Regions from separate parts of the Streptomyces sp. NBC_00252 genome, predicted to be linked through region 1. Evidence: predicted binding sites of a transcription regulator. Region 1 holds the regulator's gene; the other holds the start of a gene.
What was found. The regulator HspR, encoded in region 1, represses chaperone genes until heat shock. The targets are predictions, from matches to a motif close to TTGAGNNNNNNNNNCTCAA.
Positions count from the first base shown of each region.

Region 1 (16,011 bases):
GACGGTGCCGCGTGACGGAGGAGACCCCGGGCTTCGAAGAGAAGCCCGACGTCCCCTCCGGCGCCACCCCCGACGACGCCGAGCCGCAGGCCGCCTCCCCCTCCAGCAGTGGGGAGGGGGCGGCCCCGGCAGGGGACGCAAGTGCACAGATCGCCGGTCTGACGGCCCAGCTGGACCAGGTGCGCAAGGCGCTCGAAGAGCGCACCGCGGACCTCCAGCGGCTCCAGGCCGAGTTCCAGAACTACCGCCGCCGGGTCGAGCGCGACCGGATCGCGGTCAAGGAGATCGCCGTCGCGAGCCTCCTGACCGAGCTGATGCCCACGCTCGACGACATCGGTCGCGCGCGGGAACACGGTGAACTCGTCGGCGGTTTCAAGTCGGTGGCGGAATCCCTGGAGACCGCCGCGGCGAAGATGGGACTGCAGCAGTTCGGCAAGGAGGGCGAGCCCTTCGATCCGACGATCCACGAGGCCCTGATGCACTCGTACGCGCCGGACGTCACGGAGACGACCTGCGTGGCGATCCTGCAGCCCGGGTATCGCATCGGCGAGCGCACCATCCGCCCCGCGCGGGTGGCGGTCGCGGAGCCGCAGCCCGGCGCCGCGCAGACCGGCAAGGCGGAGTCCTCGGACGCCGCCGAGACGGCGGACGACGACAAGGAGAGCGGTGGCCCGGACGAGGGCTGACATCGCACCCCACGGGACCCGCAGAGCGAGTAGCACCAAAGGAAAGGAGGGACGTCGAGGATGAGCACCAAGGACTTCATCGAGAAGGACTACTACAAGGTCCTCGGCGTCCCCAAGGACGCCACCGAGGCCGAGATCAAGAAGGCGTACCGGAAGCTCGCCCGCGAGTTCCACCCGGACGCCAACAAGGGCAACGCCAAGGCCGAGGAGCGCTTCAAGGAGATCTCCGAGGCCAACGACATCCTCGGTGACCCCAAGAAGCGCAAGGAGTACGACGAGGCCCGCGCCCTGTTCGGCAACGGCGGCTTCCGCCCGGGACCGGGCGGCGCGGGCGGCGGCAACTTCAACTTCGACCTGGGCGACCTCTTCGGAGGCGGCGCCCAGGGCGGTGGTGGCGCCGGGGGTGCCGGCGGCTTCGGCGGCGGGATCGGTGACGTCTTCGGGGGCCTGTTCAACCGGGGCGGCGCGGGCACGACCCGTACGCAGCCCAGGCGCGGCCAGGACATCGAGTCCGAGGTCACGCTCAGCTTCACGGAAGCGATCGAAGGGGCCACGGTGCCGCTGCGGATGTCCTCGCAGCAGCCCTGCAAGGCCTGTTCGGGCACCGGCGACAAGAACGGCACACCGCGTGTGTGCCCGACCTGCGTCGGCACCGGCCAGGTGGCGCGCGGCTCCGGCGGCGGCTTCTCCCTCACCGACCCGTGCCCCGACTGCAAGGGCCGCGGCCTCATCGCCGAGCACCCCTGCATCGAGTGCAAGGGCAGCGGGCGCGCCAAGTCGTCCCGGACCATGCAGGTCCGGATCCCCGCGGGGGTCACGGACGGCCAGCGCATCCGGCTCCGCGGCAAGGGCGCACCGGGTGAACGGGGCGGCCCCGCGGGCGACTTGTACGTCATGGTGCATGTCGACGCCCACCCGGTGTTCGGCCGCAAGGACGACAACCTCACGGTGACCGTCCCGGTGACGTTCGCCGAGGCGGCACTCGGCGGCGAGGTCAGGGTGCCCACCCTGGGCGGGCCCCCGGTGACGCTGAAGCTGCCCCCGGGCACGCCGAACGGCCGGACGATGCGCGCCCGCGGCAAGGGCGCGGTCCGCAAGGACGGCACGCGGGGCGATCTCCTCGTCACGGTCGAGGTGAGTGTCCCGAAGGACGTCACGGGGAATGCTCGTGACGCACTGGAGGCGTACAGAGAGGCGACCGCGGGCGAGGACCCGCGGGCGGAGCTGTTCCAGGCCGCGAAGGGAGCATGAGAGTGATGGACGGCCGTCGACGCAACCCGTACGAGCTGACCGAGGAGACCCCGGTCTACGTCATCTCGGTGGCGGCCCAGCTCTCCGGCCTGCACCCGCAGACGCTGCGCCAGTACGACCGCCTCGGCCTGGTCTCCCCGGACCGCACGGCCGGGCGCGGCCGGCGCTACTCGGCCCGCGACATCGAACTGCTGCGCACCGTCCAGCAGTTGTCGCAGACCGAGGGCATCAACCTGGCGGGCATCAAGCGCATCATCGAGCTGGAGAACCAGGTGGTCGCGCTCCAGCAGCGCGTCGCCGAGCTCCAGTCGGCGGTCGAGGGCGCGGCGGCGACCATGCAGCAGCGCGAGGCCGCGGTGCACGCGTCGTACCGGCGCGACCTGGTGCCGTACCAGGAGGTCCAGCAGACCAGTGCGCTGGTGGTGTGGCGGCCGAAGCGGCAGCAGTCCTCGGACTGACGTCCACGCACACACGGAAGGGGCCCGGAGATTTCTCCGGGCCCCTTCCGTGTGCCGTCGGTTGTGGCGATCTTTGCCGTTTCATGAACTCCCTTTGGATGGAGGGTCCGTAAAGAGTGTTTGGAGGTGGTTTCGCAAGGTCTCCACATACCGAACGGAACGTGGCGTTGCCATCTCGTTAAGTGGTTCCGCTTGACGCCGGTGGTCGCATCCGCGTTGGCTTTTCAGTCACCTGGGTTGCAATGCTGCACCCTCGTCCGGACGGCACCAGAAGTGAGCACCCCAATGCGTCGTATCGCCATATCCGTGGCCGCGTTCTCGCTGGCCCTCCCCCTGGCCGCCTGTGGCGTCCTCGACTCCTCGGGGAGCAGCTCGGACGCGACTCCGGCGAAGGGCAACGACATCACGGTGGGCGTGCTCATGCCGGAGAAGACGAACACGCGGTACGCGGAGTTCGACTACCCGATCATGAAGGCGAAGATCGAGGAACTCACCGCGAACAAGGGCAAGGCCGACTACGAGAACGCCGGTGGCGTCGCGTCCGTCCAGGACAAGCAGATGCAGAAGATGATCGACGAGAAGGTCGACATCATCGTGCTCGACGCCGTCGACTCGCACGCCATCCGGACGATGGTGGCCAAGGCCAAGGCGGCCGGCATCCCGGTCATCGCCTACGACCGTCTCGCCGAGGGCCCGATCGACGCGTACGTCTCCTTCGACGGCGAACTGGTCGGCGAGGTGCAGGGCCGCTCCCTCGTCGAGGCGCTGGGCAGCAACGTCGACACCTCCGACAAGATCGTGATGATCAACGGCTCGCCCACCGACCCCAACGCCGCGGTGTTCAAGGGCGGGGCGCTGTCCGAGCTGCAGGGCAAGGTGACGATCGCCGAGAGCTACAACACCAAGGCCTGGGACCCGGTCGTGGCCCAGCAGGAGATGACCGAGGCGATCAACAAGCTCGGCAAGGGCAACATCGCCGCCGTGTACTCCGCCAACGACGCGATGGCCGGCGGCATCATCAAGGCCCTGAAGGCCTCGGGCCTGACGAAGCTGCCCCCCGTCACCGGCCAGGACGCCGAACTCACCGCCGTGCAGCGGATCGTGACCGGCGAGCAGTACATGAGCGTCTACAAGCCGTACCCCGACCTCGCCGAGGCCGCCGCGAAGATCGCCGTCGCCAAGGTCCAGGGCAGGGACATCGAGTTCGACGCCCTCACCCGTGACACCGTCGACAGCCCCACGAACAAGAAGATCCCCTCGCAGCTGGTGTCCGTGGTCGCGCTGACCCAGGACAACATCAAGTCGACGGTGGTCGCGGACGGGATCTACAAGATCTCCGACATCTGCACCTCCGACTACAAGTCCGCGTGCTCGGCCATCGGCCTGAAGTAGCGCCCGGTCCCCGGCGTCGGTGACGTCGGTCCGGAAGCGCCACCTGATCTCACCGGTGGCCGCGTCGTAGCGGCGCTCGTCGTCGTCCCCCGCGTACACGGTGCCGTCCGCGACCGTGGGGGACGGCCTGACGGCCTTGCCGGTGCCGACGTGGAGGATTCCGCCGGACTGGGCGGACGGGCCGGACAAGGGGCTGTCGATCCCGTCCCGGAGGTGTCCCGCCGCCGTTCGCTCATGCCACCCGGGTGAACTCCACCGTCACCTCGGGCGGTCCGCCCGCCACCCCTCGGTAGATGCCCTTGTGCGGGGTCACGTCGTCGTAGTCCCGTCCCCGTCCGACCACCACATGGGACTCGTCGGGGCGGGTGCGGTTGGTGGGGTCGTAGCCGCACCAGTCGCCCGCCCAGTACTCGATCCAGGCGTGGCTCTGTCCGGCCACCGGGCGGTGCAGTTCGGCCTCCCGCTCGGGGTGGAGGTATCCGGAGACGTAGCGCGTGGGCAGGCCGAGGCCGCGCAGCAGCGCGATGGTCACGTGGGCGATGTCCTGGCAGACCCCGGCGCCCTGTTCCCAGGCCTCGGCGGCCGAGGTGTTCACGCCGGTGACGCCGGGGAGGTAGGCCACCCGGTCTGCGACCAGCGCGGAGACCGCCACCGCCGTGTCGTGCGGATCGAGGTCCACGGCCGTCCTGCGCGCCTTCTTCAGCAGCTTGGGCGGGACCGTCGTACGGACGGTGGGGCCGAGGAACTCCAACAGGCGGGAGTTCGTGGCCCGTTCGGCCACCTCCTGCCAGGTGGGCGCGGGGGCGAGCTCCTCCGGCGGGGACGTCTCGACGAGGCTCGACGCGGTGATCGTGAGGTTCGCGTGCGGGTCCATCAGGTCGAAGCCGGTGACCTGGGTGCCCCAGTAGTCCCAGTACGACCAGGTCGGCGTCGTCGGGTTGACGGTCACGCGGGCGTCCAGCGTGGTCTGGCCGGGCAGCGTGAGCGGGGTCATCCGGACCTCGTTGTGGGAGGAGACGGCCGCCTGGGTGTACGACACGCGGGTGGTGTGACGGATGCGAAGCCTCCGGGTCATCTCAGGCTCCTTCCTGGGCCCACTCGACGGGCCCCTGGTACGGGAAGAACAACTCCGCGACCGCTTCCGCCGAGTCCATGCAGGCGTGCTGCAAGTCCTTGAGGAGGGCGGGCAGTTGCTCTTCCAGGGCGTGCGAGTCCAGGTATTCGAGACGGGTGCGCAGCCGGCCTATCGGGCGGCGGGCGGGGTCCTGGCGCTGCCGGCCGAGCGCGGTCAGGCACTCCTCGGCAGTCGTCAGCGCGTGCAGCGCCGAACGCGGGAAGTCCCGGTCCAGCAACAGGAATTCGGCCACGCGCGGGGTGTCCCCGAACCCGCCATACACCCGCGCGTACGCCTCGTCGGCGCCCGAAGCGCTGAGCAGCGTCGGCCAGTCGGGGGCGTGCGCCGCGTCCAACACCCTTACGGACAGCAGCCGTACGGTCATGTCCACCCGTTCCAGGCTCCTGCCGAGGACGACGAAACGCCAGCTGTCGTCGCGGCTCATCGTCGAGTCGGCGAGGCCGAAGAACAACGCGGCGCGTCTGCGCACGAGTTCGAGATAGGCGTAGGGGCCGGTGCGGCGGGCGGCGAGGCGCTGGTCGGCCAGGGCGTGCCAGGTGGAGTTGAGGCACTCCCACATCTCCGAGGAGACGGCCTCCCGGGCGCTGCGGGCGTTCAGCCGGGCGGCGCCGAGCGCGCCCTCGATGGAACAGGTCGACCGGGCGTCGAACGCGAGCTGGTCCAACACCTGCTGCATGTCGACGCGTTGGCCGCCCGCGTCGACCCCGAGGATCGCGTACAGCGACCGGCAGGCCGCGTCCTCGTCGCGCCAGGGGTCCTCCAGCAGGCGGTGCAGATAGGCGTCGAGGATGCGCCCGGTGGCGTCCGCCCGCTCGACGTAACGGCCCGTCCACGTCAGGGCCTCGGCTATCCGGGAGAGGATCACGTCGTTCACTGCTGCGCCCCTTCCTGTACGACCACGGGGTTGCCGTCGGGGCCGAGCTGGCGGGGTGCCACCTCGGGCGGTTCGCCGTCCGGGGTGACCGGTTCGGGCTGTTCGGCGGGGCCCTCCGCGAGCACCCAGGTGTCCTTGGAGCCGCCGCCCTGGCTGGAGTTGACGATCAGGTTGCCCTCCTGGAGGGCGACGCGGGTGAGGCCGCCGGGCAGCACCCAGACGTCGGTGCCGTCGTTGACGGCGAACGGACGCAGGTCGATGTGGCGCGGTGCCATGCGCTCGCCCGCGAGGGTGGGGGAGGTGGAGAGGGCGACCGGGCGCTGGGCGATCCAGCCGCGCGGGTCGGCGGCGACGGCTTTGCGAGTGCGTTCGAGGGTCTTCGCGTCCGCCTTGGGCCCGATGACGATGCCCGTGCCGCCCGCGCCGTCGACGGGCTTCACCACCAGCTGGTCGATCTGGTCGAGGACCGCCTCCAACTGCCCCGGCTCGTCGGGCCGGTAGGACTCCACGTTGGGCAGGATCGGTTCCTCGGAGAGGTAGTAGCGGATGAGGTCGGGGACGTAGGTGTAGAGGAGCTTGTCGTCCGCGATGCCGTTCCCGACCGCGTTCGCGAGTGTGACGTTCCCGGCCTGGGCGGCGTTCATGATCCCCGGGCAGCCGATCACCGAGTCGGGGCGGAAGTGCAGCGGGTCGAGGAAGTCGTCGTCGAGCCGCCGGTATACGACGTGGACGGGCACCTCGCCGCGCGTGGTCCGCATCCACACCCGGTTGGTGCGGCACACCAGATCGTGCCCCTCGACCAGCTGCACGCCCATCAGCCGTGCCAGCAGGGCGTGTTCGAAGTAGGCGGCGTTGCTCGGCCCCGGGGTGAGGACCACGACACGCGGGTCCTGGGTGCCCGCGGGCGCGGCGGCCCGCAACGCGGCGAGCAGGCGGTGCGCGTACCCGTCGACGGGGACCACGTGCTGCTCGGCGAAGAGGGAGGGGAAGATCCGCGTCATGGCCCTGCGGTTCTCGATGACGTACGAGACCCCGCTCGGCACCCGGACGTTGTCCTCCAGGACCCGGAAGTCGCCGGCCTCGTCGCGCACGAGGTCGATGCCGGCCACGTGGATGCGGACCCCGCCCGGCGGCTCGACCCCCTGCGCGGCCCGGTGGAAATGGGCCGAGTTGAGGAGCAGCCGCCAGGGCACGACCCCGTCCTCGAAGGCGCGGCAGTGCGCGTACGCGTCGGAGAGGTAGGCCTCGAGGGCCCGCACTCTCTGCGCCACCCCGCGCTGGATGAGGTCCCACTCCAGCGCGTCGATGATCCTCGGCACCAGGTCCAGGGGCCATGGCCGTTCCTCGCCCGCGAAGGCGTAGGTCACGCCGCGGTCGGTGAAGGCGCGGGCCATCTGGTCCGCGCGGAAGCGCAGTTCACTCGGCTCGATCGGCTGGAGTGCCGCCAGGACCGGCTCATAGGCGGTTCTGACCTCACCCGGCCGCACAAACATCTCGTCCCACGCATCGGCCAATGCGTATGCGTCAAATATGTCCGCCATGAGGGGACGTTAAGTGCGATAGGTAACACCGTGATCTCTGAGTGATTTCCGGCAGCTCACGCGGAAAGTGATACGACGAGAGGCTCGATGCGTCTGGCCGGACACCCCCCAGCTTGTTGCAAGGTGAGCCACGGAGGCCGGGAGATAGCGGGGTAAATAGGAGGTTTTCGGGGGCTGTTCGAGGGGCAGCCGTGTTGCGGAGCAGGTCGGGTCCGCGCATAGTTGCGCTGCAAAGAGGCGGGAAGCGGGGGTGGGATGGGCGATGGCCGGGCACGGGACGGACGAGCATCCACACGGTGCTGACCGACTCTGCGATGCGGGGGACCGTGTGTACTCCCGGGCCGTACGACGGGGCCGGGTGCCGCGCACGGACGCCGAACCGGTGCCGTGCCTGCTGGAGCTGGCCCTCCTCCACCCCGACCCCGACGACATGGCCTGGCTGGTCCCGACCTCCCCGCAGGAGGTCATGACCCGCCTGCTGCGCGGGGTCTACGACGAGGTCAGCGAGAGCCACCGCCGGGTCGGCTCCGCGGTCGCCGCCTTCGAGCGGTACGCCGGTCTCGGCCGCCGTATCCAGGCGTCCGCGGTGGCGTCGGCGTCGCTGGAAGGCGGTGCCGCGATCCGCGTCCTGGACGGGCTGTCCCGGATCCAGGCGGCGATGGACGACGCGACCGAGGCCTGCACCGGCGAGGTCCTCACCGTCCAGCCCGGCGGCATCCGTCGCGAACCGGAACTCACGGAGGGCCTGCACCGCGCCCTCGCGCTGCGCTCACGCGGGGTGCGGATGCGCGACCTGTACACCCACGTGGCCCGCCACGGCCAAGGCCTGCTGAACTACCTGGAGTTGATGGGCGACGCGGTGGAGGCGAGGACGCTCGACGAGGTCGTCGACCGGCTGATCCTCTTCGACCGCACGGTCGCCTTCATCCCCGCCAACGCCGACCACACCATGGCCCTGGAACTGCGCCACCCCGCGCTGATCGAGTACTTCGTCACGGTCTTCGACCGCCTGTGGCGCCTCGCCATCCCGGTCGCCGCCGCCCTGCCCGACACGGGCATCGAGGGCATCTCCCACCGCGAACAGTCCATCGCGGCCCTCCTCGCGGACGGCCACCAGGACGCGGTGATCGCGGAACGCCTCGGCATAAGCGTGCGCACCTGCCGCGCCCACATCGCCCGCCTCTCGGAGACCCTCGGCGCGGCCAGCCGCACCCAACTCGGCGTCCGCATAGCCCAGGTGGGCCTCGACGGCACCCCGACCCGCCACCCGGACGTCCCGGTCCAGCTCACTCCGGCGGAGCGAGAATCCCCGACTGCCCGATGAGATAGCCGAGTTGGGCCCGGCTCTCACTGCCCAGGGTGGCGGCGAGTTTGGCGATGTGGACGCGGGCGGTGCGGATGTTCATGCCGAGGCGGTCGGCGATGACGGCGTCGGTGTGGCCCTCGACGAGGAGGTTCGCTATGGCGCGCTGGCGCTGGCTGATGCCGTTCATGGAGGGGCGCTGGACCGCCTCCGGGTGCATCGGCACGGCGAGGTGCCAGAGGCGGTCGAAGACGTTGGTGAAGTAGTCGATCAGCGCGGGGTGGCGGACCTCCAGGGCGAGGCTGCGGTCCCTGCTCGCCGGGATGAACGCGACCCTGCGGTCGACGACGATGAGCCGGTCGGTGACCTCGTCCAGGGTGCGGGCCTCCGCGTCGCCCCGCAGCTGCTCGTAGCGGGCCAGCACGAGCGGCTTGTGGCGCTGGGTGTGCTGGTAGAGGGTGCGGATCCGGCCGCCGCGGTCCAGGAGGGCCTGGTCGCGGACGAGCGCGACGGCCTGGGCCTCCACGCTGCGCGGGCTGACGTTGGGCTGGATGGCGAGGAGCTCGTCCGTGGCGTCCGCCATGGCCTCGGTGATCGCGTCGTTGATGCGTTCCTTGTCACCGAGGACGGTGAGCGCGGGGGAGTCCGCGGCCGTGCGGGACCCGTCGAGCCGCAGCAGCGGCGCGAAGGCGGTCTCCAGGCGCTCCTCGCGGCGCCGCTCGTCCGCGATGCGCTCGGCCGACCGCCGCAGCAGGCGGTTGAGCACGGAGGCGGGTGCGACCGGGCGCAGCCGCCCGGGATCCGCTTCGTCGGGATGCAGCAGTCCGAGACCGGCCAGGCAGGGTGCCGACTCCGCGTCCTCGGCAGGGACTCGCCCGTCGCGCAGCGCGCGGACGTACAGGCCCAGGCCCTCCGCGCACAGTTCCTCCGCGCCGTGCGTGTGTGCCTCGGTCACGTCGGGCTGTCTCCCTCCTGCGCCGGCTGGTCCTTCTGCAGGATCCCCGACTGGGCTATGAGGAAGCCGAGCTGGGCGCGGCTGCCGCTGCCCAGGGCCGTGGCGAGCTTGGCGATGTGGGCCCGGCAGGTGCGCACGTTCATGCCCAGGCGCCGGGCGATGGCCTCGTCGACATGGCCCTCGACCAGCAGCTTGGCGATGGAGTGCTGGATGTCGGTGATGCCGTCGGCGGCGGTCTCGTAGGGGCTGCCGGCGCTCAGCGGGACCGCGCGGCTCCACATGAACTCGAAGACCTTGATCAGATAGCCGACGAGCCCCGGGTGGCGCAGTTCCAGGGCGACCTGCCGGTCGTCCCGGATGGGGATGAAGGCGACCGTCTCGTCGCAGATGATCAGGCGCTCGACCAGCTCGTCGATGGTCCGGTACTCCGCCTTGCCGTTGGCGAACTGGTCCACGTAGGCCAGCCGCTCGGGGATGTACCGGGCGGTGTGCTGGTACAGGGTCCGGATCCGTACGCCGCGCTCGATCAGGGTTCTGTCGCGCTCCAGGCCCTCGATGATCCGGCGCTCGGGGTGGCGGACGCTCGGCTGCACCGTGAGCACCTCGTTGCGGCACTGGTCGGTGGCCAGGTCGAGGGCTCCGTTGATGCGGTCGAGGCCCTCCAGCACGGTGATCGAGTGCGCCGGGGCCGAGCCCTGCGCGGTGAGCGTCATGAACGGCTCGAAGACCTCGGCGAGCTCCATGGACGTACGCCTGCGGTCGGAGATCTCGCGTTCGAGCGGGTTGAGCCGCAGGGACAGCGCCACCGCGGGGGGAACCGGGCGGAGCCAGTTTTCGTCGTCAGGATCGGCGTGCAGGAGGGCGAACTCCATCAGACAGGGAGCGGCCTCCACATCCACACGGGCGACTCGTCCTGTGCGCAGAGCGTTGGCATATACGCGCCTCCCCTCCTCGCACAGTTCGGCGATGGTGTGGGGATGTGCCGCTTCTGTCGGATTTGTCGTCAAATCTCCACCCCCCAGGGTCCTGAACATGCAGGAACATGATGCACTCATTGTGTGGTCATGACGTGCCTGAATGAGCCATCGTCTTATCAGACGGGGGAAGAGGGGACCTTCAAGTGAGGACGAAGCCGACTATGCGTAAGAGAATGCTTCGCTCGGTGCTTGTCGCCGCCTTCTCCGCCGTTGTGGCCTTCGGAACGCTGAGTGGCCTCTCTGGTGCGAAGAGCGACATGCGAGCGGGGGACACCCAGTGGTCAGCGGTGAGGGCCGACGCGGTCGTCAGCGAAGCCGTAGTGGCCACACCCGGCGACACCCAATGGTCTTGATATGACAACGCCTCCTGACGACCGCAGCTTCCGTCGCGAAATGGCCACGGCCTACCGCTCCGGCTGGCACTTCATCGACCTGGCCACCGCCATCCCCCACAGCGGTGACTCGCTCATGGTGACCGTGTTCGGTGAGCCGGTCGTCGTGACGCGGGACGAGGACGAGGACGTACGGGCGTACCGGTGTCTGCGGCGGCCACGGGGGGCGCCGCAGCCAGTGCGATGTGCCATTCGGTACGGAATGATCTTTGTGAATCTTGACCAGCGAGACCACCGGCTGGTGGAACCGGATGCCCCCGACGTCCAGACCATCTCAGCCACCCCCCGCAGTGCCTGACGCGATTCCCCCGTCGTAAAAGATCGCTCAGGTGCTTCCCCCCGCAGCGGCGTCACCGTGACCTGAACACGGTGACGCCGCTGCAGTTTGTGCGGAATGTGCGGGTATGCCCCCTGCCGCAGTGGCCGGAAATGATCGCTTCAGCGCTTTCCCATGGCCCGTGTCAGCTCTATCTCGATCACCACGCGCGACGGGTTCGGCGACGGCGCCCGCTCATACCGCTCCGCGTACCGGCGCTCCGCCTCGGCCACCCGGTCGCGTTCGGCGCGTACGAAGGCCCGGCCCTCCAGTGTGGCCCAGCGCCGCCCGTCCACCTGGCAGACGGCGACCCGCGCGCCCTCGGGGCCGGCGGCCAGCACGTTCGCCACCTTCCGGCTCGACTTGTTCGCGATGACCCGAGCGAGGCGTGCCTCCGGGTCGTATGTCACTCCGACAGGGACGACATGCGGGCTGCCGTCGGGGCGCGGGGTCGTGAGGGTGCACAGGTGCCGTTCCTGCCAGAAGCCGAGGTACGACGGGTCGGGGGCGCCGGGGTCGACGGGGTGGGTGGTCATGTCTCCGGAACTTAGTCGCCGGATCGCTCCCTCCACTGCCTTGAGTGGAATAGACTCAACTTTGTGCACGTTGACCGTGTCATTCCGTGCACGAAGGTCGCACGCAGGTCGTAGGAGGAGGAGTACCGGAACGTGGACGCCGAGCTGACCAACAGGAGCCGGGACGCGATCAACGCGGCCAGCAACCGTGCCGTGACCGGGGGGCACGCGGACCTCACCCCGGCGCATCTGCTGCTCTCCCTGCTTGAGGGGCAGGACAACGAGAACATCACCGACCTGCTGGCCGCCGTCGACGCGGACCAGGCCGCCGTACGCTCCGGGGCCGAGCGGGTGCTCGGCGCGCTGCCCAGCGTGACCGGATCGACCGTCGCGCCCCCGCAGCCCAGCCGTGAGCTGCTCGCGGTGATCGCGGACGCGGGCGAGCGTGCCAAGGAACTCGGTGACGACTACCTTTCGACCGAGCACCTGCTCATCGGTATCGCCGCGAAGGGCGGGGCGGCCGGGGACGTACTCTCCCGGCAGGGCGCCGGTGCGAAGCAGTTGCTGGACGCGTTCCAGAAGAGCAGGGGAGGGCGCCGGGTGACCACACCCGACCCCGAGGGGCAGTACAAGGCGCTGGAGAAGTTCGGTACGGACTTCACGGCCGCCGCGCGCGAGGGCAAGCTCGACCCGGTCATCGGGCGGGACCAGGAGATCCGGCGGGTCGTCCAGGTGCTGTCCCGCCGTACGAAGAACAACCCGGTGCTGATCGGTGAGCCCGGCGTCGGCAAGACCGCCGTCGTCGAGGGGCTCGCGCAGCGGATCGTCAAGGGGGACGTGCCGGAGTCCCTGAAGAACAAGCGGCTGGTCTCGCTCGACCTGGGCGCGATGGTCGCGGGCGCGAAGTACCGCGGCGAGTTCGAGGAGCGGCTGAAGACCGTCCTCGCGGAGATCAAGGACTCCGACGGCCAGATCATCACCTTCATCGACGAACTCCACACCGTCGTGGGCGCGGGCGCCGGCGGCGACTCCTCGATGGACGCCGGCAACATGCTGAAGCCGATGCTGGCCCGCGGCGAACTCCGCATGGTCGGCGCGACCACCCTCGACGAGTACCGCGAACGCATCGAGAAGGACCCGGCGTTGGAGCGCCGCTTCCAGCAGGTGCTGGTCGCGGAGCCGAGCGTCGAGGACACCATCGCGATCCTGCGCGGCCTGAAGGGACGCTACGAAGCGCACCACAAGGTCGTCATCGCGGACAGCGCGCTGGTCGCCGCCGCGACCCTCTCCGACCGGTACATCACCTCCCGCTTCCTCCCCGACAAGGCGATCGACCTCGTCGACGAGGCGGCCTCCCGCCTCCGTATGGAGATCGACTCGTCCCCCGTCGAGATCGACGAACTCCAGCGCTCCGTCGACCGGTTGAAGATGGAGGAGCTGGCCCTCGACAAGGAGACGGACGCCGCCTCCATCGAGCGCCTGGAGAGGCTCCGCCGCGACCTCGCCGACCGCGAGGAAGAACTGCGCGGCCTCAACGCCCGCTGGGAGAAGGAGAAGCAGTCCCTCAACCGCGTCGGCGAGCTGAAGGAAAAGCTCGACGAACTCCGCGGCACGGCCGAACGCGCCCAGCGCGACGGCGACTTCGACACCGCGTCCAAGCTGCTCTACGGCGAAATCCCCTCCCTGGAGCGGGACTTGGAGGAGGCCTCCCAGGCGGAGGAGGAAGCTTCCAAGGACACGATGGTCAAGGAAGAGGTCGGCCCGGACGACATCGCGGACGTCGTCGGCTCCTGGACCGGCATCCCCGCAGGCCGTCTCCTGGAGGGCGAGACCCAGAAACTCCTGCGCATGGAGGAGGAGTTGGGCCGCAGGCTCATCGGCCAGCGCGAGGCGGTGGAGGCGGTCTCGGACGCCGTACGACGCACCCGCGCGGGCATCGCGGACCCGGACCGCCCCACCGGCTCGTTCCTCTTCCTCGGCCCGACGGGCGTGGGAAAGACGGAACTCGCCAAAGCCCTGGCGGACTTCCTCTTCGACGACGAGCGGGCCATGGTCCGCATCGACATGTCGGAGTACGGCGAGAAGCACAGCGTGGCCCGGCTGGTCGGCGCCCCGCCCGGCTACGTCGGCTACGAGGAGGGCGGCCAGCTCACCGAGGCGGTGCGCAGGCGGCCGTACTCGGTGATCCTGCTCGACGAGGTCGAGAAGGCGCACCCCGAGGTCTTCGACGTCCTGCTCCAGGTGCTCGACGACGGCCGCCTCACCGACGGCCAGGGCCGCACCGTCGACTTCCGCAACACGATCCTGATCCTCACGTCCAACCTCGGCAGCAACTTCCTGATCGACCCGGTCACCGGCGAGGACGAGAAGAAGGACCAGGTCCTCCAGGTGGTGAGGGCGTCCTTCAAGCCGGAGTTCCTGAACCGGCTGGACGACCTGGTCGTCTTCTCCGCCCTGAACCGCGAGGAGCTCGGCCGCATCGCCGCCCTCCAGATCGGCCGCCTGGCCAAGCGCCTGGCGGAACGCCGCCTCACCCTGGAGATCAGCGACGAGGCCCTGACCTGGCTCGCGGACAACGGCAACGACCCGGCGTACGGCGCGCGACCGCTCCGCCGCCTCGTCCAGACCGCGATCGGCGACCGCCTCGCCAAGGAGATCCTGGCGGGCGAGGTCAAGGACGGCGACACGGTCCGGGTCGACGCTTTCGGGGACGGCCTGATCGTGGGGCCGTCGACGGGGAAGACGCTGTAGGTGGCACCGTAGGGCCCTGGGCCGACCGGATCAGGTCAGCCCAGGGCGGACAGTCCCGGCAGGGGTTGCCACCCCCCTCCCCGGATGGGGGAGGATGGCGGAATCCGTACGAAGGGAAATACACGGTGAGCATCGACCCGTCCTCGATTCCGAACTTCGGGGGCCAGCCCGAGCCGAACCCCCAAGGACCGGCGGGCCCCGTCGTCCCGGATCAGGACCTTGTGAAGCAGCTCCTCGACCAGATGGAGCTGAAGTACGTCGTCGACGACGAGGGTGACCTCGCGGCGCCGTGGGAGCAGTTCCGTACGTATTTCATGTTCCGGGGCGAGGACGACCAGCTCGTCTTCTCGGTGCGGACGTTCTACGACCGCCCGCACGAGATCGACGCCAAGCCGCAGCTGCTGGAGTCCATCGACGACTGGAACCGCCGCACCCTGTGGCCCAAGGTCTACAGCCACACCCATGACGACGGCACCGTCCGTCTCATCGGTGAGGCGCAGATGCTGATCGGTACCGGCGTCGACCTGAACCACTTCGTGTCCTCGACGGTCAGCTGGGTGCGTGCCGCGATCGAGTTCGACCGCTGGCTCGTCGAGCAGCTCGGCCTCACCGAGGAAGTAGACGAGGCCGCTGAGAAGCCCGAGGACGACGAGGAGTAGTCCTCCAAGCCTCTCCTGGGTTCCGAACGACGTATGGCCTGCGCCCGTCCACAGCCTGTGGACGGGCGCAGGCCATTCTGCGTGGGCCCCAGCCGGCTTCTGCCTGGGCCTCAGCCGGCCAGCTTCTTCAGCCGGTCCACCGCCTCCTCCAGGACACTCACCTTCTTGCAGAACGCGAACCGGACGAAGGGCGCGCCCGCGTCCCGGTGGTCGTAGAAGACCGCGTTCGGGATGGCGACGACCCCGGCGAGCTCCGGGAGCGCGCGGCAGAAGGCGAAGCCGTCGCCGTTCCGGGACAGCTCCGGGCCGAGGGGGCGGATGTCGGTGGTGACGAAGTAGGTGCCGGCCGGGCTGAAGACCCCGAAGCCCGCCTCCGTGAGACCCGTCGCCAGGACGTCCCGCTTGGCCAGCATGTCCGCGCGGAACGCGTCGAAGTACGAGTCCGGGAGCGCGAGGGCCTCCGCGACCGCGTACTGGAACGGGCCCGACGCCACATACGTCAGGAACTGCTTCGCCGAGCGTACGGCGGTGACCAGCGGGGCCGCGGCCGTCACCCAGCCGACCTTCCACCCGGTGAACGAGAACGTCTTGCCCGCCGACCCGATCGACACCGTCCGCTCCCGCATCCCCGGGAAGGTGGCGAGCGGGATGTGCTCGGCGTCGTCGAAGACCAGATGTTCGTACACCTCGTCGGTGATCACCAACAGATCGCGTTCTACGGCGAGTTCGGCGATGGCGGCGAGTTCCTCGCGGGTGAGGACGGTGCCGGTGGGGTTGTGCGGGGTGTTGATCAGGAGCAGGCGGGT
Region 1 covers NZ_CP108087.1:5,515,221-5,531,231, forward strand. The annotation lists gene dnaK (molecular chaperone DnaK) at 1-15, shown strand, start outside; gene grpE (nucleotide exchange factor GrpE) at 12-686, shown strand; gene dnaJ (molecular chaperone DnaJ) at 747-1,937, shown strand; gene OHT77_RS24270 (heat shock protein transcriptional repressor HspR) at 1,943-2,395, shown strand; gene OHT77_RS24275 (sugar ABC transporter substrate-binding protein) at 2,681-3,787, shown strand; gene OHT77_RS24280 (transglutaminase family protein) at 4,020-4,862, opposite strand; gene OHT77_RS24285 (alpha-E domain-containing protein) at 4,864-5,796, opposite strand; gene OHT77_RS24290 (circularly permuted type 2 ATP-grasp protein) at 5,793-7,337, opposite strand; gene OHT77_RS24295 (helix-turn-helix transcriptional regulator) at 7,600-8,661, shown strand; gene OHT77_RS24300 (helix-turn-helix transcriptional regulator) at 8,624-9,595, opposite strand; gene OHT77_RS24305 (helix-turn-helix transcriptional regulator) at 9,592-10,629, opposite strand; gene OHT77_RS24310 (hypothetical protein) at 10,927-11,262, shown strand; gene OHT77_RS24315 (pyridoxamine 5'-phosphate oxidase family protein) at 11,403-11,816, opposite strand; gene clpB (ATP-dependent chaperone ClpB) at 11,949-14,546, shown strand; gene OHT77_RS24325 (YbjN domain-containing protein) at 14,672-15,205, shown strand; gene OHT77_RS24330 (pyridoxal phosphate-dependent aminotransferase) at 15,316-16,011, opposite strand, start outside.

Region 2 (16,011 bases), 1.8 Mb from region 1:
TGCCCGCGGGGTCGGGCACGGCGGCACCGGTGGCGCCCCCCTGAGGGGCCGTCTGCTTGCCTGTGCGCCGCGGCCGCTTTTTCTGCACCGGTGCTCGCATTCCTGACTCGTGATACCCATGGGCCCGGGTGACGCTCCGTCACTCCGGTACGGCGACCCTCCCAGTGCCGGTAGGCAGCGGTCGCGCATCGTCCGGCCCGCCACCCGAAGGAGTGAACCCCGGACGGGAGTTGGCGGGCAAGTTCCGGCGGGCCGTCCAAGGGGCCCGCGTACCGCGCCGGTTGGACGTGAGCGGCGGGCTTTGGCAGGATTCGCCGCCACGCATTCCCGGAGTGATCCATTCCCTCCCAAAGCAGGCGTCTGACCTGCACGAGCGCGCCCATTCGACCGTGCGTGCCAACTTTTTGCGAAGCCTGTGAAGAGGTCGTGCAGACTGGCCGAATGCGTACGGAACTTGCGTCGGAACCCGGCGACCCGGACCGCCCCAACGAGGACTTCGCGAGTGTCGGCCTTCCGGCCTCGGGACAGGGCGGTTCGCTGATCGTCCTGGACGGAGTCACCCCGCCGAGAGGCGAGACGGGTTGTCTGCATTCGGTCCCCTGGTACACCGCCCGCCTGGGGGGCGCACTGACCGAACTGACCGTTTCCTACCGGGATCTGACCCTGGCGGAGATTCTCTCCCGGGCGATCCTCCGAACAGCTGAGGCCCACGCCACCACCTGTGACCTTTCTCACCCACGCACCCCACAGGCAACCGTGGTGCTGGCCCGCTGGTCATCGGCGGAGATCGAATACCTGGTCCTCTCGGACTCGGCGCTGCTGGCCGAAAACCCGTCCGGCGAGGTGACCGTCGTACTCGACGACCGGCTGTCCCGCCTCCCGCGCTCCGCCCTCGCGACGGACGCCCTGATCGACACCACGCTCCGCAACAAGGAGGGCGGCTTCTTCACCGCCGCCGCCGATCCGTCGGTCGCGGAGCGCGCGGTGACCGGATCGCTCCCCCGCGCCGAGGTCCGCGCCCTCACCGCCCTGACGGACGGGGCGACGCGGTGGGTGGAGAAGTTCGGCGAAGGCGACTGGGCGGACTGCTTCGCGCTCGTACGGAAGGAAGGGGCGGCGGAGCTGGTCGGCCGGGTGCGGGCGCTGGAGCGGGCCGACGCGGAGGAGCGGACGTATCTGCGGCGGAGCAAGACCCACGACGACGCGACGGTCGTCTACGTCGAGTTGTGAAGGCCCGCCCCGGCCCCGCTCCCCTCTACTTGCCGATGACGCCGTTCAACTGGTGGAGCAGGCGGGCCAGTTCGGCGACCTCCTGGCGGTCCCAGTGGGAGAGCTGGGTGACGTAGCGGGCGCGCCGGGCCTCGCGGACGTGGGTGACCCGGCGGCGGCCCTCGTCCGTGAGGTCGACCAGCCAGGCGCGGCCGTCCGCCGGGTCGGGCTCGCGGGCGATCAGGCCGAGGTCCTCCAGGGCGCGCAGCTGGCGGGACATGGTGGCCTTGCCGACGCCGATGTAGGCGGCCAGTTCGGTGGCCCGCTGCCGGCCGTACTCCTCCAGCCGGACCAGCAGGCCGTAGGCGGCGGACTCCAGGTCGGGGTGGACCTCGCGGGCCATCTCGCCCTGGTTGGCCCGGGCCCGGCGCAGGAGGAACGTCAACTCGCGTTCCAGGGAGAGGTATTCGTGGTCCGCGACGAGCTCGTCGCCGCCCGCGGGCACCGCGTCACCGGCGGGCACCGCGTCCCTGCCTCCGGACAGCCGCTCGGCGTCCCCGGGCAGCCGGTCACCGCCTCCGGAAGGCCGGTCGCCGTTTCTGTCCTCGCCCTTGTGCACGTCAGCACCCATTGGTCCGCTTTCCCGCTCGTGAAAGTTTCCGCCAAACACCGTCATCGCCGCAGCTCCGTCAGTATTTCGCAGGGCTAGACCAACGGCAGCGTCCGGACCCCCTTCCCACGCGGTCTTCTCGGTGCGTAGCGTCCTTACCAGGCAATTGCTGGCATGGCCACGCCATCATCACCGCTTCTCTCCCCACTCCCCCCACCGCCCCCTCGGAGGCCACGCCATGCCCGCGCACAGACCCCGAACACCCCGCCCGCGCCCTCTCTCCCTCGCGCTCGCCCTCTCCGGAATCCTGCTCGCGGCCCTCGCCCACCCGGCCGGCGCCGCCACGGTCCCCGCCCGCGGCTCCGCCTACCTCGGCATCGGCGTCCTGGCGCACGACGGCCAGGACGGCACCCCGGCCGGCGGTGACGCCACCCAGACGGAGGGCGTCGACGTCAGCGCCTACCAGGGCAACGCCGCCTGGTCGACCCTGTGGAGCAGCGGGGTCAAGTGGGCCTACACGAAGGCGACCGAGGGGACGTACTACACGAACCCGTACTTCGCCCAGCAGTACAACGGCTCCTACGGCGTCGGCATGATCCGCGGGGCGTACCACTTCGCGACCCCGGACACGACGAGCGGCGCCACCCAGGCCAACTACTTCGTCGACCACGGCGGCGGCTGGTCCAAGGACGGCCGCACCCTCCCCGGTGTCCTCGACATCGAGTGGAATCCGTACGGCGCGTCCTGCTACGGCAAGTCGGCGTCGGCGATGGTGAGTTGGATCTCCGACTTCCTCTCCACGTACAGGTCCCGCACCGGCCGTGACGCGGTGATCTACACGGCGACGAGCTGGTGGAGCGACTGCACCGGCAACTCGTCCGCCTTCGCGTCCGCCCATCCGCTGTGGATCGCGCGGTACGCCTCGGACCCGGGGACGCTGCCTGCCGGATGGGGCTTCTACACGATGTGGCAGTACACGTCGTCCGGGCCGACGGTCGGGGACCACGACAAGTTCAACGGCGCGCTCGACCGGGTGGTCGCGCTCGCCAACGGCTGACGTACGGCGAAGGCCCGGGCCCCCCTTGAAGGGACCCGGGCCTTCACCTACCGGTGGACGTCCGTCACGCCGCCACCGGAACCTCCGGCGTCGCGCCGTTCGTCGCCGGCGACAGCGCCAGCTCCAGGACCTGGCGGACGTCCGTCACCGCGTGGACGTCGAGCTTGTCCAGGACCTCCGCCGGGACGTCGTCCAGGTCGGGCTCGTTGCGCTTCGGGATGATCACGGTGGTGACCCCGGCCTGGTGCGCGGCGAGCAGCTTCTGCTTCACGCCGCCGATCGGGAGGACCCGACCGGTCAGGGAGACCTCACCCGTCATCGCCACGTCCGTGCGGACCAGCCGGCCGCTGAGCAGCGACGCCAGGGCCGTCGTCATCGTGACACCCGCGCTCGGGCCGTCCTTCGGCACCGAACCCGCCGGGAAGTGGATGTGCACACCCCGGTCCTTCAGGTCGCCCACGGGCAGCTCCAGTTCGGCGCCGTGCGAGCGGAGGAAGGACAGGGCGATCTGCGCGCTCTCCTTCATCACGTCACCCAGCTGACCGGTCAGGGTCAGGCCCGCCGCGCCCGTCTCCGGGTCGGCCAGCGACGCCTCGACGTAGAGGACGTCACCGCCCGCGCCGGTGACCGCGAGGCCGGTGGCGACACCGGGCACCGCGGTGCGGCGCTCGGCCGGGTCCTGGGCGGACTCGGGCACGTGGTGCGGCCGTCCGATCAGGCCGCGCAGGTCGGCGTCGGTCACCGTGAACGGCAGCTTCCGCTCGCCCAGTTCGTGCTGCGCCGCGATCTTGCGGAGCAGCCGGGCGATCGACCGCTCCAGGGTGCGGACGCCCGCCTCCCGGGTGTACTCACCGGCGAGCTTGCGCAGCGCGCTCTCGTCGATGACGACCTCGTCGTCCTTGAGGCCCGCCCGCTCCAGCTGGCGCGGAAGCAGGTGGTCACGGGCGATGACGACCTTCTCGTCCTCGGTGTAACCGTCGAGCCGGACCAGCTCCATGCGGTCGAGCAGTGCCTCCGGGATGGCCTCCAGCACGTTGGCCGTCGCCAGGAACACCACGTCGCTCAGGTCGAGTTCGACCTCCAGGTAGTGGTCGCGGAAGGTGTGGTTCTGCGCGGGGTCGAGCACTTCGAGCAGAGCCGCCGCCGGGTCGCCCCGGTAGTCGGACCCCACCTTGTCGATCTCGTCGAGCAGGACCACCGGGTTCATGGACCCGGCCTCCTTGATCGCGCGGACGACACGACCCGGGAGGGCACCCACGTACGTACGCCGGTGACCACGAATCTCGGCCTCGTCCCGGACACCGCCGAGCGCGACGCGGACGAACTTCCGCCCCATCGCGTGCGCGACGGACTCGCCCAGCGAGGTCTTGCCGACGCCGGGCGGACCGACGAGGGCGAGCACGGCACCGCCGCGCCGGCCTCCGACGACACCCAGGCCCCGCTCCGCGCGCCGCTTGCGCACGGCCAGGTACTCGGTGATGCGCTCCTTCACGTCCTCCAGGCCCGCGTGCTCGGCGTCGAGGATCGCCTTGGCGCCCTGGATGTCGTACTCGTCCTGGGTGCGCTCGTTCCACGGCAGTTCGAGAACGGTGTCCAGCCAGGTGCGGATCCACGAGCCCTCGGGCGACTGGTCGGAGGAGCGCTCCAGCTTCTCGACCTCCTTGAGGGCGGCCTCGCGGACCTTCTCGGGCAGGTCGGCGGCCTCGACGCGGGCGCGGTAGTCGTCGGACTCCTCGCCGTCGCTCGTGTCGCCGTTGAGCTCACGCAGTTCCTTGCGGACGGCTTCGAGCTGGCGCCGCAACAGGAACTCGCGCTGCTGCTTGTCGACGCCTTCCTGCACGTCCTTGGCGATGGTCTCGGCGACGTCCTGCTCGGCGAGGTGGTCGCGGAGGTGCTGGGTGGCGAGCTTGAGCCGGGCCACCGGGTCGGCGGTCTCCAGCAGCTCGATCTTCTGCTCGGTGGTCAGGAAGGGCGAGTAACCGGAATTGTCGGCGAGGGTGGACACGTCATCGATGGCCTGCACGCGGTCGACGACCTGCCAGGCCCCACGCTTGCGCAGCCATGCGGTGGCCAGCGCCTTGTATTCCTTCACCAGCTCGGAAACGGAGCCGGGCAGGGGTTCGGGCAGGCTCTCGTCGAGCGCGGTGCCCTCGACCCAGAGCGCGGCCCCGGGACCGGTGGTACCGGCCCCGATCTTCACGCGGCTACGGCCGCGGATCAGTGCACCCGGGTCACCGTCGGCCAGCCGGCCGACCTGCTCGATGGTGCCGAGCACGCCGGTGCTGGCGTAAGTCCCGTCGATGCGTGGCACCAGCAGGACCTTGGGCTTTCCGGGCTCGGACCGCGCGGCGGCCTGGGCGGCCTCCACGGCGGCGCGTACATCGGTGTCGTTCAGGTCCAGCGGAACCACCATTCCGGGCAGCACGACCTCGTCGTCGAGCGGCAGCACGGGCAGGGTGAGCGGTGTGGACGTCGAAGCCATGATCTCCCCTTAGGCAGTCAAGTTGAGCTATGCCGACTCAATGCTTGGGCGACTTCGATTGTTCCCCACCGGTTGTTCGCCGTGAGCGATCAGGCGCCGCGCCCTTGGCTCTGTGCAGGTCAACCCGGAAATGGGGCGGGGGCTTCCCGGGGAACGGGGTGGGTTGTAGGGGTGGCCGGGGGTGGCAGGGATGGTCGGGACGGCCGGGGATGGCCGGGGACGGCCGGGGATGGCCGGGGATAGCCGGGGAAAGCCGAGACGGCCAGGGACGGCCGGGGATGACCGGACGGCCGGGGATAGCCGGACGGCCGGGGATAGCCGGACGGCCGGGACGGCCGGGATAGCCGGGGACGGCCGGGATAGCCGGGGATAGCCAGGACGGCCGGGGACGGCCCCCCGCTCCCGACGGCCGCCTCCGCGAGTCGCTGTGGAGGCCGACCTCGGAGGTCGATGTCAGTGCCGCCTGCCACGATCCCCGGACGCAACATCACCACGAACACGATCACGGGAGACACATGGGCACCTGGGATGTCGGCCCCTTCGACAACGACACCGCGGCGGACTGGTGCAACACCCTCGACGACGCCGCCCCGGACGCGCGTACGGGCCTGGTCCGCGACACCCTCGCCCGAGCGGCCGACACCCTCGGCTACCTCGACGCGGACATCGCCGACGAAGCCGTCGCGGCAGCAGCCTTGGTCGCCGCGCAGTGCCCCGGCGGCGAGCCCGCCGACCCCCACTACGGCCCGGACGAACTCGTCCCCGACCTCACCGGCCTACGCGCCCTCGCCCTCCAGGCCCTCGACCACGTCATGACCGACCCGTCCGAACTCCTGGACCTCTGGGCCCAATCAGACGGCGCCCCCTGGCACGCTGCCGTCAACCAACTCCGCAGCACACTCACGCCCCCGCCGCCGGGAGACCAACCCCGCCCGGCCTGACCCACGCAACGGCGCACCCACCCGCCCCCGACCCGGAAGGCCCCCGTGAGCTGGGACGTTCTCCTCCTCAACCTGCCCGACGACATCACCTCGGCACAGGACATACCCGCCGACCACTCTCCGCGCCCGTTCGGCCCACGGCACGAAGTCCTCGCCACCATCAGCCGAGCCGAGCCCGGAACAGACCTCTCCGACCCCACCTGGGGCGACCTCACCGGACCCACCTGGTCCATCGAACTCAACATCGGCTCGGAAGACCCCGTGGACTCGATCATGCTGCACATCCGCGGCTCCGGCGACGACGTCCTCACCTCGGTCTTCCGCCTCGCGGGCGCCTTCGACTGCAAGGTGCTGGACTGCTCCTCGGGAGACCTGATCACCCCGGGAAGCCCCTCGGCCTGGCACGCCTTCCAGGAGTTCCGCGACGGCATCACCCGCACCTGAAGCCGACGCACGACGGGCGACGACCCCGCACCCCGCCGATGACCAAGGCCTCGTACCGTCGCCCCGTGACAGATCCGGAAAGCGAGACACAGACCCTCCTCGCCGCCTACGACGACCAGCTGCGAGGCACCCCGCCCATCCCGCCGGCCGGAGTGACGTACGAGAAGGACGGGCCGCTGCTGCGGACGGTCGGACAGTTCCGGGGTTACGTGAGCGGCCCGCGCGACCTGGGGATACGGGGGCGCGAGCTGGACGAACTGATCGCCCGGCAGCGGGACTTCTTCGCGGCGCGCGGGGAGAGCGTGAAGTGGAGGACCCGCTCTCATGACACCCCGCCCGACCTGGCCGACCGCCTCCGCGCGGCGGGCTTCGTGCCCGAGGAACGGGAGACGGTGCTCGTCGGCCGGTCCGAGGAGCTGGCGCTGGCGGAGCCCGTGCTGCCGGACGGGGTCACCATCCGCCGGATCACCGCCGAGGCGGACCTGCGGCGGCTCGGCGCCGTCCAGTCGGCCATCTGGGACATGGATCTGAACTGGCTGGCCGCCGACCTCCTCGGCCGTATCGCCGCCGCGCCGGACGAGATGGTCGTCCACGCCGTCGAGGCGGACGGCGAGATGATCTCCGCGGCCTGGCTCTCCTTCCGGCCCGGGACGGAGTTCGCCACCCTGCTCGGCGGCTCGACGGTCGCCGAGTGGCGCGGCAAGGGCATCTACCGCGCGCTGGTCACCACCCGGGCCGCCCTCGCCGCCGCCCGCGGAGTGCCGTACCTCCACGTGGACGCCTCGGACGACAGCGCCCCGATCCTGCGCCGCCTGGGTTTCCACGCGATCACCACGGCCACGCCGTACGTGTGGTCACCGGATCAACCGCCCGGCGAGGGCGGCGACTTGGCAGCCCGGGACCACTGAAGAACCTGAACGCACCCAGCCCACGGGGTAGTTCAGACCTCCGCGACCTCAACCCACCCCGCCCCGGCTTCCCTTGTCACCTGTACCGCCCGTGCCCATCGCCGTATCAGTGGCCAGGTGGTGATGCCTATCGTCAGGGAGATCAGGTGGCCCCAGTTGGTCATGGGGTCGGTGAAGGCGAGGAGGGACTGGATCAGGGTCCAGGCGAAGAGGGTGATCATCGGGAGGCCGAGCCAGGGGCGGAGGAGGCCGGCGAGGGCTCCTATGCTCGTGGCGACGCCGAAGCTGATGCCGTAGTCGAGGCGGTGCAGGGAACTGGCGGGCAGGTGGCCCGCCAACACCGCGATGCCCACGGTCCCTTCGGTCGCGAGGGTGGCGACGATGTGGCCGAAGAGGAACACCCCGGCGGTCCGTACGCCGCCGATCCGGCGTTCCAGCGCGGTCAGTACCAGGAGGAAGAGGAACGCGTACGGCGACACCATCCCGCCCACGATCCACAGCGCGCTCGCGACCAGCACGAGGAACGGGTCGCGGAGGAGGTGGGTGACGTCCGTGCTGGACGCCTGGTGCAACTGGCCGACGAGGGTGGGGCCGGCGTACTGCGCGATCAGCGAGGTGACGACGAGCAGCACGCCGTAACAGAAGGTGAACGGCGTCCCGGTGGGCGTCGGCAGCAGGCGCCAGGGGCGGACGCCGCGCAGCGCGGTGAGGGCGGGGGCGATCCGTGGCGCGTACTCGGCGGGGACGGCCGGGGTCGACGCGGAGGGCGACACCGCCGCGGAGGCGCAGGCGAGCGCGGTCGCCGGGACCGGCGTGGCGAACACCAACTCCCCGGTGTCGTCCGGTACTTCCCGCTGTCTCGGCATCGCGTCCAGCAGCCCGGAATCCAGGGGCGCGGCCGACCCGGATTCAGCGGCCGGGGGCCCGCCCGGAGGCGTGGCGGAGGCCTGGGTGTCGGCCGTCGCGATCCGTTCCACGGTGAGGCGCTCCTTCCGGTTCACACCCCACCCTTCGCCGTCCCACCTGCCGCTGTCTATGACCGACGCCACGCGAGGGCCGATTCACAGCAACCTGAAAGGCTTCCGACGCGTCCGCCAGTACCTTGCACCCGGACAGGACCGCCCTGGGTTAATTCGGCTGACCGATCCGGTGAAACTGCCAGGATGGTTCGCATGACGACCGCGTACGACAGCGCTCCCGGGTACGGCTCCCCCGTCGTCCTGGACCGGCGCGAGGGCCCCTACGGCGAAGTGGTGCTGCGCCGGCACGGGGAGTTGCTGCAGATCATCGCCAACGGCTGCTTCCTGATGGACACTTCGGACGGCCGCTCGGAGCGGCTGCTGATCGACGCGGCACGCGACGCCCTCGGCTCCCGCCCCGCACCTCATGTGCTGATCGGCGGCCTCGGCGTCGGATTCTCGCTCGCGCACGCCGCGGCCGACCCCCGCTGGGGCCGGATCAGCGTCGTCGAACGGGAACCCGCGATCGTCGAATGGCACCGCTCGGGCCCGCTGTCCGCGCTCTCCGCGTCCGCTCTCGCCGATCCCCGCACGGTAATTGTGGAAACGGATCTTGTCGCTTTCGTCAATGAGACTTGCGCCACTTTCGACGCGCTCTGCCTCGACATCGACAACGGCCCCGACTGGACCGTCACCGAGGGCAACGACAGCCTCTACTCACCGGCCGGACTGGCAAGCTGCGCAAGGGTGTTGAGACCGGGAGGGGTACTCGCCGTATGGTCCGCGCAGCCCTCTCCGGAATTTGAACGAACCTTATGGAATGCCGGGTTCCAACAGGTGCGTACCGAAGAGATCCCCGTTGCCCGAGGAGTTCCCGACGTCGTGCACCTCGCCGTCCGACCTGGATAGCAAAGGCGCGGTGACTCCCCGTACTCTGCTTCCCTGACGCCGATCATTCAAGCGTCAAGCGCAGTCATGGGATCACCCCACTGGTTCCGGAAAGCACACTTCAGGGGCGGGCGATGGAGCAGACACACACCTCCCACAACGGTACGGCCACGGCCACGCCGGGCGCGCAGCGCCGGGTGCTGGTGGTCGAGGACGACCCGACGATCGTCGACGCCATCGCGGCCCGTCTGCGCGCCGAGGGATTTCTCGTGCAGACCGCGGGCGACGGGCCTTCGGCCGTCGACACCGCCGAGGCCTGGCAGCCCGATCTGCTGATCCTCGACATCATGCTGCCCGGCTTCGACGGGCTGGAGGTCTGCCGCCGTGTGCAGGCCGCCCGCCCGGTGCCGGTGCTGATGCTCACCGCGCGCGACGACGAGACCGACATGCTGGTCGGGCTCGGGGTCGGCGCCGACGACTACATGACCAAGCCGTTCTCGATGCGGGAGCTGGCCGCGCGGGTGCACGTCCTGCTGCGCCGGGTGGAGCGTGCCGTGGTGGCCGCGTCCACCCCGCGCTCGGGCATCCTGCGCCTGGGCGAGCTGGAGATCGACCACGCGCAGCGCCGGGTGCGGGTGCGCAGTGAGGACGTCCACCTCACGCCCACCGAGTTCGACCTGCTGGTCTGCCTGGCGAACACCCCGCGTGCCGTGCTCTCGCGCGAGCAGCTGCTCGCCGAGGTCTGGGACTGGGCGGACGCCTCCGGCACCCGCACGGTCGACAGCCACATCAAGGCGCTGCGCCGGAAGATCGGCGCCGAGCGGATCCGCACGGTGCACGGCGTGGGCTACGCACTGGAGACACCGACGCCATGAGCGAAGGGCCGACGTCACGGAGGAGCCCCGGGGAGCCCTGGGGCGGCGTACGCCCGTTCTCGATCAAGACCAAGCTGGGCGCTCTGGTCGTCATCGCGGTGCTCATCACCACCGGTCTGATGATGATCGCCATGCGCACGGCGACGGAGCTGCGCTTCATCACGGTCTTCTCGATGATCGCCACACTGCTGATAACGCAGTTCGTGGCCCATTCGCTCACCGCGCCGCTGGACGAGATGAACACGGTGGCCCGGTCCATCTCGCGCGGTGACTACACCCGCCGGGTGCGGGAGAACCGCCGCGACGAACTGGGCGACCTGGCCGGGACGATCAACGTCATGGCCGACGAGCTGGAGGCGCAGGAGCGCCAGCGCAAGGAACTCGTCGCGAACGTCTCGCACGAGCTGCGCACCCCCATCGCGGGCCTGCGTGCCGTCCTGGAGAACGTCGTCGACGGCGTCTCGGCGGCCGACCCGGAGACCATGCGGACCGCGCTGAAGCAGACGGAGCGGCTGGGGCGGCTGGTGGAGACGCTGCTCGACCTGTCCCGGCTGGACAACGGCGTCGTACCGCTGAAGACCCGCCGGTTCGAGGTCTGGCCGTATCTCTCGGGCGTGCTCAAGGAGGCCAACATGGTCGCCTCGGCGCGGGCGGGCATCGCGTCGGGCTCAGGGAGCCACACGCGCACGGACGTCCATCTGCACCTGGACGTGTCCCCGCCGGAGCTGACCGCGCTCGCGGACCCGGAGCGGATCCACCAGGTCGTCGCCAACCTCATCGACAACGCGGTCAAGCACAGCCCCGCGCACGGCCGGGTGACGGTCAAGGCGCGGCGCGGGTCGCTGCCGGAGTCGCTGGAGCTGGAGGTCCTGGACGAGGGGCCCGGCATCCCGAAGGCGGAGTGGGCGCACATCTTCGAGCGGTTCAACCGGGGAGCGGTGAGCGCGCCCCACGGACCCGGCAGCGACGGCGGTACGGGCCTCGGCCTGGCGATCGCCCGCTGGGCGGTGGATCTGCACGGCGGCCGGATCGGTGTGGCCGAATCCGACCGTGGCTGCAGGATCATCGTCACCCTCCCGGGACTGTCATCTGTGCCAAGTTGACGTAAAGTTCGAACCGGAGCCCCAAGATCCACGACGGTCCGCGCTGACGGACACGTGTGATCAGGCACAGGCCCGCGCCATCGGCGCGCCCGGCCCGCATCGACGCGCCCCTTCCGTAGCGGAACCACGCCTGTTTCCCGCCATTTCAGCGCTCGAAACACACTTTCCGATGTGACTTACGCGACGATGGACCGGCCCGACCTGACCTTGGCCGTCATGGGGGCGTAGCCTTAATTCCCGCTGTCCATCACCTTGTGAAGCGGAAGAGGGCGGTTGCCGCCGTGTCGTCACAGTCCCCCAGTAACTCGACCATCTCGACCGAGTCCGACCAACCCGCGGGTAAGAATCCCGCGGCGGCGTTCGGACCCAACGAGTGGCTCGTCGACGAGATCTATCAGCAGTACCTCCAGGATCCGAACTCGGTTGACCGAGCCTGGTGGGACTTCTTCGCCGACTACAAGCCGGGCGCGGCTGCCGCCCCGACCTCGACTTCGGCGGGTACTGCGGCCGCGGGGGCCGTAGGAACCACCCCGGCCCCGGCGGCACCCGCCGCCCAGGCCCCGGCTCCGGCCCAGGCCGCTCCTGCCGCACCCGCGCCCGCCGCTCCGGCGGTCCCCGCGCCGGCGCCCGCAGCCGCGGCTCCCGCGCCGGCGAAGGCCGCAGCCCCGGCTCCGGCGCCCGCCGCCAAGCCGGCCGCCGCCGCTCCCGCCGCCGCGAAGCCGAAGGCGGAGCCCGCGGCCGAGGCCACCGGTGGCCCGGAGTTCGTCACGCTGCGCGGCCCGGCCGCCGCGGTCGCGAAGAACATGAACGCCTCGATCGAGGTCCCCACCGCCACGTCGGTGCGCGCGGTTCCGGTCAAGCTGCTCTTCGACAACCGCATCGTCATCAACAACCACCTGAAGCGCGCCCGGGGCGGGAAGATCTCCTTCACCCACCTCATCGGCTACGCGATGGTGCAGGCCATCAAGGCCATGCCGTCGATGAACCACTCCTTCCAGGAGAAGGACGGCAAGCCCACCCTGGTCAAGCCGGAGCACGTCAACTTCGGTCTCGCCATCGACCTCGTGAAGCCGAACGGCGACCGCCAGCTCGTCGTCGCCGGCATCAAGAAGGCCGAGACGCTGAACTTCTTCGAGTTCTGGCAGGCCTACGAGGACATCGTCCGCCGCGCCCGCGACGGCAAGCTGACGATGGACGACTTCACCGGTGTCACGGTCTCCCTGACCAACCCCGGCGGCCTCGGCACGGTCCACTCGGTCCCCCGCCTGATGCCCGGCCAGTCGGTCATCATGGGCGTCGGCTCGATGGACTACCCGGCGGAGTTCCAGGGCACCTCCCAGGACACCCTGAACAAGCTCGGCATCTCGAAGGTCATGACGCTCACGTCGACCTACGACCACCGGGTCATCCAGGGCGCCGCCTCCGGCGAGTTCCTGCGGATCGTCGCCAACCTCCTGCTCGGCGAGAGCGGCTTCTACGACGAGATCTTCGAGGCGCTGCGCATCCCGTACGAGCCGGTCCGCTGGCTCAAGGACATCGACGCGTCGCACGACAACGACGTGACGAAGGCCGCCCGCGTCTTCGAGCTGATCCACTCCTACCGGGTCCGCGGCCACGTCATGGCCGACACCGACCCGCTGGAGTACCGCCAGCGCAAGCACCCCGACCTGGACATCACCGAGCACGGCCTCACCCTGTGGGACCTGGAGCGGGAGTTCGCGGTCGGCGGTTTCGCCGGCAAGTCCCTGATGAAGCTGCGCGACATCCTCGGCGTGCTGCGCGACTCGTACTGCCGCACCACCGGCATCGAGTTCATGCACATCCAGGACCCGAAGCAGCGCAAGTGGATCCAGGACCGCATCGAGCGCTCGCACTCCAAGCCGGAGCGCGAGGAGCAGCTGCGCATCCTGCGCCGGCTGAACGCGGCGGAGGCCTTCGAGACCTTCCTGCAGACGAAGTACGTCGGCCAGAAGCGCTTCTCCCTCGAGGGCGGCGAGTCGGTCATCCCGCTGCTGGACGCGGTCATCGACAGCGCGGCCGAGTCGCGCCTCGACGAGGTCGTCATCGGCATGGCCCACCGCGGCCGCCTGAACGTGCTCGCCAACATCGTCGGCAAGTCGTACGCCCAGATCTTCCGCGAGTTCGAGGGCAACCTCGACCCGAAGTCGATGCACGGCTCCGGCGACGTGAAGTACCACCTGGGCGCCCAGGGCACCTTCACCGGCCTGGACGGCGAGCAGATCAAGGTCACCCTCGCGGCGAACCCGTCCCACCTGGAGACGGTCGACCCGATCATCGAGGGCATCGTCCGCGCCCGCCAGGACATCATCAACAAGGGCGGCACGGACTTCACGGTCCTGCCCCTCGCCCTGCACGGTGACGCGGCCTTCGCGGGCCAGGGCGTCGTGGCCGAGACGCTCAACATGTCCCAGCTGCGCGGCTACCGCACCGGCGGCACGATCCACATCGTCATCAACAACCAGGTCGGCTTCACCGCCGCCCCGGAGTCCTCGCGCTCCTCGATGTACGCGACGGACGTGGCGAGGATGATCGAGGCCCCGATCTTCCACGTGAACGGCGACGACCCGGAGGCCGTGGTCCGTGTGGCCCGCCTGGCCTTCGAGTTCCGTCAGGCGTTCAACAAGGACGTGGTGATCGACCTCATCTGCTACCGCCGCCGCGGTCACAACGAGTCGGACAACCCGGCCTTCACCCAGCCCCTGATGTACGACCTGATCGACAAGAAGCGCTCGGTGCGCAAGCTCTACACCGAGTCCCTCATCGGTCGCGGCGACATCACCCTCGAGGAGGCCGAGCAGGCGCTCCAGGACTACCAGGGCCAGCTGGAGAAGGTCTTCACGGAGGTCCGCGAGGCGACGTCCCAGCCGGGCGCGGCGCCCATGTCGGACCCGCAGGCCGAGTTCCCCGTCGCGGTCAACACGGCGATCTCCTCCGAGGTCGTCAAGCGCATCGCCGAGTCCCAGGTCAACATCCCGGACAACTTCCACGTCCACCCGCGTCTGCTGCCCCAGCTGCAGCGCCGGGCGACGATGGTCGAGGACGGGACGATCGACTGGGGCATGGGCGAGACGCTCGCGATCGGTTCGCTGCTCCTCGAGGGCACCCCGGTCCGCCTCTCCGGCCAGGACTCCCGCCGCGGTACGTTCGGCCAGCGCCACGCGGTCCTCATCGACCGGCAGACGGGCGAGGACTACACCCCGCTCCAGTACCTCTCCGAGGAGCAGGCGCGCTACAACGTCTACGACTCGCTCCTCTCCGAGTACGCGGTCATGGGCTTCGAGTACGGCTACTCGCTCGCCCGTCCCGACGCGCTCGTGATGTGGGAGGCGCAGTTCGGCGACTTCGTCAACGGCGCGCAGTCCGTGGTCGACGAGTACATCTCGGCGGCGGAGCAGAAGTGGGGCCAGACGTCCGGCGTCACCCTGCTCCTCCCGCACGGCTACGAGGGCCAGGGCCCGGACCACTCCTCGGCGAGGGTCGAGCGCTTCCTCCAACTGTGCGCGCAGAACAACATGACGGTCGCGATGCCGACGCTCCCGTCGAACTACTTCCACCTCCTGCGGTGGCAGGTGCACAACCCGCACCACAAGCCGCTGGTGGTCTTCACCCCGAAGTCGATGCTGCGCCTCAAGGCCGCCGCGTCGAAGACGGAGGAGTTCACGACGGGCCAGTTCCGCCCGGTCATCGGCGACGCGACGGTCGACCCGGCCGCCGTCAAGAAGGTCGTCTTCGTGGCGGGCAAGCTGTACTACGACCTGGAGGCCGAGCGCACCAAGCGCGGCACCACGGACGTGGCGATCATCCGCGTCGAGCGGCTGTACCCGCTGCCGGGTGCGGAGCTCCAGGCGGAGGTCAACAAGTACCCGAACGTCGAGAAGTACCTGTGGGCCCAGGAGGAGCCGGCGAACCAGGGTGCCTGGCCGTTCATCGCCCTCAACCTGATCGACCACCTCGACCTCGCGGTCGGCGCGGATGTTCCTCACGGAGAGCGGCTGCGGCGGATCTCCCGCCCGCACTCGTCGTCTCCGGCGGTGGGTTCGGCGAAGCGACACCAGGCTGAGCAGGAGCAGCTGGTGCGCGAGGTGTTCGAGGCGTAGGCCTCGGCCCGTTCTACGGTGGGCCCGGCTCCGAGTCTTTGGACTTGGGGGCGGGCCCATTGGCGTATCGGGGGGCGGGTCAGCGGTCGTCGGGGGGATCGCAGAAGATGGCGAGGTCGCGGGCCCAGGCGTTCTCGGAGGTACGCCGGGTGGTGCTGCCGGCTCTCAAGTAACCGACCTGCGCGACGAGTTCACGGGCGGTGCCGACGTGGCGCAGCAGGCGCTCGGCCCGCTGGTAGAAGGCGGAGCAGTCGGCTTCGTCGCTGTGGGTGGCCCGTCGGCTCCACAGGATGAGAGGGAAGCCCTGGGACTCGGCAAGGTCGAGGCCCGTGGTCGGGCTTGTCGCGTCGTGGCGGCACAGCAGCGGTACCGCGTCGGCAGGCGTGCCGGTCCAGTCGACAGGGGACGCCCCGTCCA
Region 2 covers NZ_CP108087.1:3,695,050-3,711,060, forward strand. The annotation lists gene OHT77_RS15835 (sensor histidine kinase) at 1-88, opposite strand, end outside; gene OHT77_RS15840 (hypothetical protein) at 442-1,230, shown strand; gene OHT77_RS15845 (MarR family winged helix-turn-helix transcriptional regulator) at 1,256-1,840, opposite strand; gene OHT77_RS15850 (lysozyme) at 2,058-2,876, shown strand; gene lon (endopeptidase La) at 2,941-5,358, opposite strand; gene OHT77_RS15860 (DUF4259 domain-containing protein) at 5,874-6,299, shown strand; gene OHT77_RS15865 (hypothetical protein) at 6,345-6,743, shown strand; gene OHT77_RS15870 (GNAT family N-acetyltransferase) at 6,809-7,651, shown strand; gene OHT77_RS15875 (rhomboid-like protein) at 7,684-8,628, opposite strand; gene OHT77_RS15880 (spermidine synthase) at 8,824-9,519, shown strand; gene OHT77_RS15885 (response regulator transcription factor) at 9,633-10,373, shown strand; gene OHT77_RS15890 (sensor histidine kinase) at 10,370-11,476, shown strand; gene OHT77_RS15895 (multifunctional oxoglutarate decarboxylase/oxoglutarate dehydrogenase thiamine pyrophosphate-binding subunit/dihydrolipoyllysine-residue succinyltransferase subunit) at 11,758-15,594, shown strand; gene OHT77_RS15900 (SAV_2336 N-terminal domain-related protein) at 15,674-16,011, opposite strand, start outside.
Region 2: lon (endopeptidase La) is a predicted target of HspR. The motif match lies at 5,381-5,399, and genes of this name have one in related genera.